DNA from 2 places in the Streptomyces sp. A01 genome. Region 2 is predicted to be linked to the other one. Evidence: riboswitches for the same ligand, from Rfam matches in the RefSeq annotation. Region 2 holds a riboswitch; the other holds the start of a gene.

Evidence for each region. Region 2 has a riboswitch for glycine ahead of gcvT (glycine cleavage system aminomethyltransferase GcvT). Riboswitches for the same ligand answer to the same signal wherever they lie in the genome.
Region 1: another riboswitch for glycine. It lies ahead of gcvP (aminomethyl-transferring glycine dehydrogenase); the one in region 2 lies ahead of gcvT (glycine cleavage system aminomethyltransferase GcvT).

Annotation. Positions count from the first base shown of each region.
Region 1 covers NZ_JBWLKN010000014.1:213,819-218,631, forward strand. Annotated here, with positions in the region: gene gcvP (aminomethyl-transferring glycine dehydrogenase) at 1-1,992, opposite strand, end outside; glycine riboswitch at 2,053-2,179, opposite strand; glycine riboswitch at 2,180-2,278, opposite strand; gene AC5P1B_RS20830 (PRC-barrel domain-containing protein) at 2,397-2,777, shown strand; gene AC5P1B_RS20835 (DNA polymerase IV) at 2,690-4,165, opposite strand; gene AC5P1B_RS20840 (MerR family transcriptional regulator) at 4,202-4,813, opposite strand, start outside.
Region 2 covers NZ_JBWLKN010000026.1:77,422-82,234, reverse strand. Annotated here, with positions in the region: gene glyA (serine hydroxymethyltransferase) at 1-568, opposite strand, end outside; gene gcvH (glycine cleavage system protein GcvH) at 617-994, opposite strand; gene gcvT (glycine cleavage system aminomethyltransferase GcvT) at 1,113-2,252, opposite strand; glycine riboswitch at 2,399-2,515, opposite strand; gene AC5P1B_RS28385 (AAA family ATPase) at 2,856-3,668, shown strand; gene AC5P1B_RS28380 (hypothetical protein) at 3,865-4,554, opposite strand; gene AC5P1B_RS28375 (enhanced serine sensitivity protein SseB) at 4,784-4,813, shown strand, end outside.

The DNA of each region.
Region 1 (4,813 bases), on a different contig from region 2:
GTGCTCCTCGAAGACGCCGTGCGTGGAGGGGTAGGTGACCATCAGGACGGCCAGCTCGTCGCCGTACTGCTCGATCTTGGAGTGCAGGTCGTCGGCGTCCACCTCGCCGTCCTCGCCGGTCTTGACGACGACGACCTTCATCCCGGCCATCACGGCGCTCGCCGCGTTCGTGCCGTGCGCCGAGGACGGGATCAGGCAGACGACACGCTGGTCATCACCATTGGCACGGTGGTACGCCCGGACGGCCAGCAGCCCGGCCAGCTCGCCCTGCGAGCCGGCGTTCGGCTGGAGGGACACCTTGTCGTAGCCGGTGACCTCGGCGAGCCGGTCCTCCAGCTCGTTGATCAGCGTCAGATAGCCCTGCGCCTGCCCGACTGGGGCGAACGGGTGAAGCGCGCTGAACTCCGGCCACGTCACCGGCTCCATCTCGGTGGTCGCGTTGAGCTTCATCGTGCAGGAGCCCAGCGGGATCATTCCGCGGTCGAGCGCGTAGTCGCGGTCCGCGAGCTTGCGCAGGTAGCGCAGCATGGCCGTCTCGGAACGGTGCTGGTGGAAGACCGGGTGGGTGAGGTAGTCGTCGGCGCGCAGCAGTTCCTGCGGCAGCGCGTCGCTGACCCCGGCGTCGAGCGTCTCGATGTCGGCGTGCACGCCGAAGGCGGCCCATACGGCGGCGAGCTGGGCGCGGCCCGTCGTCTCGTCGCAGGCGATGCCGACCTGGTCGGCGTCGACCTGGCGCAGGTTCACCCCGGCGGCGCGGGCGGCGGCCGCGATCTCGGCGGCCCGGCCCGGCACCCGCGCGGTGAGGGTGTCGAAGTACGTGTCGTGTGCGAGCTCCACGCCACCGGCCCGCAGCCCCTCGGCGAGCACCGTGGCGTAGCGGTGGGTGCGGCGGGCGATCGCGGCGAGGCCGTCCGGGCCGTGGTACACCGCGTACATCCCGGCCATGACGGCGAGGAGTACCTGGGCGGTGCAGATGTTGCTGGTGGCCTTCTCGCGGCGGATGTGCTGCTCACGGGTCTGGAGCGCCAGCCGGTAGGCCTTGTTCCCGTCGGCGTCGACGGAGACGCCGACGAGGCGGCCCGGGAGGCTGCGCGCGAACTTCTGGCCGACGGCCATGAACCCCGCGTGCGGACCGCCGAAACCCATCGGCACGCCGAACCGCTGGGTGGTGCCCACGGCGATGTCGGCGCCGAGGTCGCCGGGCGAGGTCAGCAGCGTCAGGGCGAGCAGGTCGGCGGCGACCGTGACGACCGCGCCCAGCTCGTGCGCGCGCTCGATGAGGACGCGCGGGTCGCGGACCGCGCCGGACGCGCCCGGGTACTGCAGGAGGACGCCGAAGACGCCGCGCTCGGCGATCTCGTCCGGGATGCCCTGGGACAGGTCGGCGACCACGACCTCGACCCCGGTGGGCTCCGCGCGGGTCTCGATGACGGCGATGGTCTGCGGCAGGCAGTCGGCGTCGATGAGGAAGACGCCCTCCTTGACCTTGCCCACGCGCCGGGAGAGCGCCATGGCCTCGGCGGCCGCCGTGCCCTCGTCGAGCAGGGAGGCGCCGGAAGTGGGCAGCCCGGTCAGGTCGGCGACCATGGTCTGGAAGTTGAGCAGCGCCTCAAGGCGGCCCTGCGAGATCTCCGGCTGGTACGGCGTGTACGCGGTGTACCAGGCGGGGTTCTCCATCACGTTCCGCAGGATCACCGGCGGAGTGAAAGTGCCGTAGTAGCCGAGGCCGATCATCGGGGCCAGCACCTGGTTGCTGTCGGCCAGCTCACGCAGCTCCGCGAGGACCTCCGCCTCGCTCCTGGCGCCGGGCAGCCGCAGGGCCTCGGCGCTCTTGATCACGTCCGGAACGGCGGCCGCGGTGAGCTCGTCCAAGGAGCCGAAGCCGACCTGGGCGAGCATCTTGGCTTGCGCCTCGCGGTCGGGTCCTATGTGGCGCGCTTCGAACGGAGTGCCGCGCTCCAGTTCGGTGAGGGAGATGCGGTGTGCAGTCATCTGCGGAGGCCTCCTGGTCATACGACCTTCGGGGGGCACCAAGGCGCTGGTACCCGGACGGCCTCCCCCTCTGTCATCTCAACCTGAGAGCTTCACCGGCCCGCTGCGGCGGACCGGCTTTCACCGTCGGTGAGGAGGGGCTCCGGAATGATGCCAGTCCGTGACCCGCCCTGCTTTCCAGAGTGACCTCGCCCGTACGGTACGTGTGCCTGAGAGATTCCGGGGAGGATTTGCTCCTTCGGCGCCCCCGTCCACCTGCGGCGGAGGGCTCTCCCGTATGGGGTCTACAGCCGCTGGCCAGCCTACCAGCGTCGATCCCGGCTGTTCGCTCAAGTGGCCAGTCGGCATGATGTGGCCTTACGTAGGTGTCACAGGCAGTCGTGACCTGTAGGAGGTGATGGACCGTGCAGACCGACACCGATCCGCGGCACCTGATCGGCCGGAAGGCGTTCGACCGCAGCGGCACGAAGATCGGCACCGTGGACGAGGTCTATCTCGATGACGCGACCGGCACGCCGGAGTGGGCGGCGGTGCGCACCGGCCTCTTCAGCCGGGACGTCTTCGTCCCCCTGGAGCCCAGCGAGGTCGTCGACGAAGTGCTGCGGGTCCCGTTCGACCGCGCGCTGATCAAGGGCGCCCCCGACTTCGGCGTGGGCCGCCATCTCTCCCCCGAGCAGGAAGTCCAGCTCTACCGGCACTACGGGCTCGACGCCGCGCATCGCGGTGGCACCCCCGCCCCGCCGCCCGATAAGGACTTCGGCCACGTCGCGGGCCCGGATGACTGATCCTCGGCGGGCCGCACCAGCGGCAACGGGTCGGCGGGCGCCAGCGCCGGGTCGTCCACGGGGAAGGTCCGCACCCGGCCGGGCGGCGACCACGGCTGCTCGAACCGTATGGTCACGCGGCCGACGCCGCTGCCCTGGACCCATCCGGCGCCGTACTCGGCGTGGCGGACGTCGTGGCCGGGCAGCCAGCTCCTGGGCCGCTCAGGGGCCGCCGGCTCCGCCACCGGCTGCTCAGCGCCCCCGTCGGGGCCCCCTGGGCTGACCCACTCCTGGGGGCCGGTGTCACCGGCTCTGGCCTCCTCAAGAGCCCGCTCCGTCGCCGCCTGCGCGAACAGGTCCTCCTGCGTGTAGTCCGCGAGCCCGGTCACGCCGACGCCGAGCAGCCGTACGCCCTCGGTGGTCTCCACACCGTCGATCAGCCGTCTGGCCGCCTCCCGCACCACGGAGGGCTCGTCGGTCGGCCCGCGCAGGGTCTCCGAACGGGTGAGCGTCGAGAAGTCGTAGCGCCGGACCTTGATCACGACCGTGCGCCCGGACCTGCCCGCCGCCCGCAGCCGCTCGACACACCGGTCGGCGAGCCGCGTGATCTCGGTCTGGACCCGGACGCGGTCGGTCAGGTCCACATCGAAGGTGTCCTCGACGGACACCGATTTGGTGTCCCGTTCCGCGACGACAGGACGGTCGTCGCGGCCACTGGCCAGTGCGTACAGCGACGCGCCGTGTGCCTTGCCGAGGAGCCTGACCAGCTCGGCCTCCCCCGCCGCCGCCGTCTCGGCGACCGTGTGGAGGCCCGCCCGCCGCAGCGCCTCCGCAGTCGCCGGTCCCACACCGGGGATGGCACGCACCGTCATCGGGCCCAGCAGGGCCATCTCCGTGCCCGGCTCGATCAGCACAAGGCCGTCGGGCTTGGCCTGCTCCGAGGCGATCTTGGCGAGCATCTTCGAGCCGGCGAGCCCCACCGAGCCCGCCAGCCCGGTCGCCGCGGCGATCTCCCGCCGCAGCCGCTCACCGACCTGCCGCGCGGCCCGGGACGACGCCTCGACGCCGCCCGCTTCCAGATCGACGAAGGCCTCATCGAGGCTGAGCGGCTCCACCAGCGGCGACAGGGCCGCCAGCAGTCGCATGACGACTTCACTCACCTGGCGGTACAACGAGAAGCGCGGCGTGAGATACGCGGCGTTCGGGCAGAGCCGCCGGGCCTGCGCCATCGCCATCGCCGAGTGCACGCCGAAGACCCGCGCCTCATACGACGCCGTGGCCACCACGCCGCGTGGCCCGAGGCCGCCGACGATCACCGGCTTCCCGCGCAGGCTGGGCTTGGCCGCCTGCTCCGCCGCGGCGAAGAAGGCGTCCATGTCCAGATGCAGGATCGTCGGCGCACCTCTCACACTCAGAGATGGTGCCGTACGCCTCTGACAATCGCGCTAACCAGCGCGGTTGCGGCGCCGCGCGAGCTCGTCGGCCGGATTGTGCCGGGCCAGCGTCTCGCCGGTGTCCACCCGCTCCCCCTGCAGCTGGGACAGCGCCGACTCCACGTCCCGCCACACCACGCCCACGGCGATCCCGAAGACTCCCTGGCCGCCCTGGAGCAGGCTCACGACCTCGTCGGGCGAGGCGCACTCGTAGACCGTCGCGCCATCGCTCATCAGCGTCATCTGCGCGAGGTCCGCCACTCCGCGCAACCGCAGATGCTGCACGGCTGTCCTGATGTTCTGCAAGGACACGCCGGTGTCGAGCAGCCGCTTGACGATCTTGAGAACGACCACATCGCGAAAGCTGTACAGCCGCTGGCTTCCCGAGCCGTAGGCGGGCCGCACGCTGGGCTCGACCAGGCCGGTGCGCGCCCAGTAGTCGAGCTGCCGGTAGGTGATCCCCGCGGCCGCGCACGCTGTAGGGCCGCGGTAGCCGACGTCGTCCGACGCGGGCTCTTCGGGTGTCGCGGCACGTGCCGCGCCGGAGTATCCAGGCGCCTGACCGGCCGCGCCCCCGTGAAGCGGATACGGACCGCCTGCCGCCGTACCGTCGCCGGTGCTTCT
Region 2 (4,813 bases):
CCCGGCGGAAGGCGGCGAAGTCGAGCTGGCGCGGGTAGGCGGACCAGCCCGCGATGATCAGCTTCGGGCGGTGCTCCTTGGCCAGGCGCTCGACCTCGTCGAGGTCGACCTCGCTGGTCTTCTCGTCGACGTGGTAGGCGACCACGTTGTAGAGCTTGCCGGAGAAGTTGAGCCGCATGCCGTGCGTCAGGTGCCCGCCGTGCGCGAGGTTCAGGCCGAGGATGGTGTCGCCCGGGGTGAGCAGGGCGGCCATCGCGGCGGCGTTCGCCTGCGCGCCGGAGTGCGGCTGCACGTTGGCCGCCTCGGCGCCGAAGAGCTTCTTCACACGGTCGATGGCGATGCGCTCGATGACGTCGACGTGCTCGCAACCACCGTAGTAGCGGCGGCCGGGGTAGCCCTCGGCGTACTTGTTGGTGAGAACCGAGCCCTGGGCCTCCAGGACGGCGACCGGAGCGAAGTTCTCCGACGCGATCATTTCCAGAGTGGACTGCTGGCGGTGGAGCTCGGCATCGACGGCGGCGGCGACGTCGGGGTCGAACTCATGGAGGGAACTGTTGAAAGGCGACATCAGAATCCCGATCAGATCTCAGTCGTGAAGGTCACGTGGGCGGTTGGGTCAGTTGCCGGTGAAGGCGACGTACTCATCGGCTGAGAGCAGGTCGTCCGGCTCGTCCGTCACCTTCACCTTGAACAGCCAGCCACCCTCGAAGGGGGCTGAATTCACCAGCGACGGGTCGTCCACGACGTCCTGGTTGACCTCGGTGATCTCGCCGGAGACCGGCGCGTACAGGTCGCTGACCGACTTGGTCGACTCCAGCTCACCGCAGGGTTCACCCGCGGTGACCTGGGCGCCGACCTCGGGGAGCTGAACGAAGACGACATCGCCGAGCGCGTTGGCCGCGTGCTCGGTGATGCCGACCGTCGACGCGCCGTTCTCGGCGGCCGACAGCCACTCGTGCTCCTTGCTGTAGCGCAGCTGCTGGGGGTTGCTCATGGCGTGATTCTCCTGGATGCGGTGGCGTGCTCGTGCAAAGGGGGCTGAAAGGGCGCGATGGACCCGCGGTGCGGCCAGTCTGTCCGGTGGGACGGCGGCCGCGGTACGTGGCGTACGGCTAGCGCTGACGCTTGTAGAACGGCAGTGCGACTACTTCGTACATCTCGTGCGTGCCGCGGATGTCCACCGCCACGCCCGCAGTGCCGGGAGCGGCGTACGAGGCGTCCACATACGCGATGGCGATCGGCTTGCCGAGGGTGGGGGAGGGGGCACCGGAGGTGACCTCGCCGATGACCGACCCGTCGGCGGTGGAGACGACCGGGAACCCGGCGCGCGGCACCCGGCGGCCCTCGGCGACCAGGCCGACCAGCTTGCGCGGCGGGGCCTGCTCGGCCCGCCCGGCCGCGGCCTCCAGCGGCTCGCGGCCGACGAAGGCACCCTCGTTCGTCGTCTTCTCGAACTTCACGACCCGGCCGAGACCGGCGTCGAACGGCGTCGTGGAGGTGGTCAGCTCGTGCCCGTACAGCGGCATGCCCGCCTCAAGGCGCAGGGTGTCACGGCACGAGAGCCCGCAGGGGATGAGCCCGGCGGCCTTCCCGGCCTCCGTCAGGGCCTGCCACAGCGGCTCGGCGTCGCCCGGGGCGACGAACAGCTCGAAGCCGTCCTCACCGGTGTACCCCGTACGGGCGATCAGTGCGGCCACCCCGGCGACCGTGCCGGGCAGGCCCGCGTAGTACTTCAGGCCGTCCAGGTCGGCGTCGGTCAGCGACTTCAGGATGCCGGGGGACTCGGGGCCCTGGATGGCCAGCAGCGCGTAATTCTCGCGGTCGTCCCGTACGGCGGTGTCGAAGTCCGCGGCACGCTCGGTCAGCGCGTCCAGCACCACCTGGGCGTTGGAGGCGTTGGCGACGACCATGAACTCCTCGTCACCGAGCCGGTAGACGATCAGGTCGTCGAGGATGCCGCCCTGGGCGTCGCAGATCATGGTGTAGCGGGCGCGGCCGACGGCGAGCGCCGAGAGGTTGCCGACGAGCGCGTAGTCCAGCGCCTGGCCCGCCTGCGGGCCGGTCAGGGTGATCTCGCCCATGTGGGAGAGGTCGAAGAGCCCGGCGCGGGTACGCACCGCGTTGTGCTCGTCGCGCTCGCTCGCGTAACGCAGCGGCATGTCCCAGCCCGCGAAGTCGGTCATGGTGGCGCCGAGCGCGCGATGGGTCGCGTCCAGAGCGGTCCGGCGCGAGGGATCGGGCAGCGTGCTCATCGGTGGTGACTCCCAAGGTGGGCAGGGCAGACGAGGACATCCTCCCCATCTGTCATCGGAACCTGAGAGGTTCGCCATGACCCCTGACCGGGGTTCGGCTTGCACCTTGGGTGGAGCCGCGCGAACGGCTCGCTTTTCAGATCTGCCTCGTCCACGCGGTATCGGGGCCTGAGAGATTCAAGGGAGGACTTGCTCCTTCGGCGCCCCGGGCGAGTGATCGTCACCGATCATCGCTGGTCCGGGAACTCTCCCGCATGGGTTCAAGCGGCCTGTATGGAGTTTGCGCGCACATCATTACACGGACCCGCTCGGGGCGGGCCCCCGTCCGCCATCCTGTCCCGCATCCGGTGACGGCGTCTCCATCCGCCTTGTGGGGCATTACCTTTTCTTTACACTCAACGGATACGGACCGTAGTGACTGACTGGCCGTGGTGACCGACTGGCCGTAGTGACGCGGCGAACGACTGGTCGTGAGGACCGGTGACTGACGCGGTGACGCGCGCCTGGTCACTGGTGACTGGATGACTTGTGACTGGTGGCGTAGTGACCGGCTGACCGTAGTGACCGCGTTCGGGGAGGACGATCACGTTGCAGGGGCAGGGCATGCATGCGAGGCCGCCGGTTCCCGCTCGGCTTCCGTGGCCGCGACAGCGTCACGGGGAGCCGGTCAGGCCGGGCCGGGGCGCCGCCGTCCGCGACCTGCGAGCCGGCGGGAGAACCGGCGAGCCGGACGGCGAGGGCGCTGACGAACTCGCTGACGAACTGGCTGACGAGCTCGCCGGTGAGCCCGCGGACGAGCGGTCTGAGTGCCGCCGGACGGACGGCGGCCCCGGTCCCGCTCGCGGCGGCGGCCAGGACCACGTACGGGAACTGCGGTACGTGGCGGGAGACCTCCTGGTCGTGTCCGGCCTCCCGGGCAGCGGCAAGAGCACGCTGATCCGGCGCGTGGTGGCGGCCCTCGACGCGGGCGGCGGTGAGGTGCGCCGCGTCGACTCCCAGGACGCGCGGGACCGCTGGGACCGGTGGCTGCCCGGCTGGCTGCCGTACGCGCTGTACCGGCCGCTGGTCCGGCTCACGCACTATGCCGCGCTGTACCGGGCGCTGCGCTCCGGGGACAGCGTCGTCGTCCACGACTGCGGCACGCTCGTCTGGGTCCGCCGCTGGCTCGCCCGCACCGCGCGGCGGCGCGGCGGCGCGCTGCATCTGGTGCTGCTCGACGTCCCGCCCGAAGTCGCCCTGGCGGGCCAGGCGGCGCGCGGACGCGGAGTCTCCGGCTACGCCTTCGGCAGGCACCGCAGCGCCGTCGACCGGCTCCGCGCGGGCACCTTAGCCGGACGCCTGCCGGACGGCTGCGCGTCGGCGGTCCTCCTCGACCGCGCGGCGGCGCGGGAGCTGCACGGCATCGGCTTCGAGTAGGCGCTCCGGCCCCCGCCGCGTACGGCGCTGTCTCGCGGCGCGGATTCCCGGCGCGGTCTCACGGCGCGGAGGAGCCCCGGTCGCCGGGGTTCCGGGGGACCGGGGCTCCTCCGCGCCGCGGGGGGACGGGCCGGGCGGGGCGAGCGGCCGTCGTGCGGGGCTCGCGGCGTGCGGTCCGCGTGGCGCCTGGTGCGCGTCAGCGCGGGTGGACCTCCGCGGGCAGCGTCATCGGGGCGCCCGGCAGCGTCGGCAGCTTCGGCAGGCCCTTCAGGTCGGGGGCGGGCAGCTCGCCGCTGAGGATGATGGCGGTCATGACGTTCACGGTGCCCCGCAGCGTGGCCTGCGCGGCGGCCACCCGGTCCGCGGGCTTGGCCTTGGCCGAGGTCTTGACCAGGGAGTCCACCTTCGCCTTCAGGTCGGCGACGGCCTGCGCCCGCATGGTGCCGGCCGGCGGCGCGGCGCGGTGGGAGATGCCCGCTCCCTGACGGCCCATCTGAGCCTGCTTGGCCGGCTTGACCTGCTTCGCGGGCTTGGCGGGCTTGGCCTGCTTGGCGGGCTTCTGCGCCGCGCTCTGGCGCAGCGCCTGCAGGGCCTTGTCGACCGCCTTGCTGTGCTTGGCCAGCTCGCTGTCGGTGAGCTTGTTGTCCTTGGCCTTGAGGACGTCTTCGGCCAGCTCGGTGATGGGGTCGATGAGCTTGCCCGTGTGGTCGAGCAGCTTCGTCTGGGCGGTCACGGTCGCCGGGTCGGGTGCGGGCTTGGGTGCGCTGACGGAGCGAGCGGGGGCCTCGTCCATGGCCAGGGCCACGGTGGTGCCCGCGGAGCCGAGAGCCAGTGCGGTGACCGCGGCGGACGAGATGAGGACGCCGGTCTTCCGGGAGATGCGCATGAGAAGGATGTCCCTTCATGTTGCTGACAGGTACTCGACCACCGTGTGAAGGGCTGGCACTGTGTGCAACTCGTCGGCTACCGAGGGTGGCGTAACGGCTGGCGTGCGGATGCCTGCCGGACCGCTCCCACCTGGGGATTCATCGGAGAATGCGGCGGCCGCCAGGAGGGCTTGACGGTGCAGCCGTTAGGGTGCGTGTGCAGGTCGGACGAGATGGCGGTTGGACGACATGAACATCCCTGAGAGTTACGAAACCTCC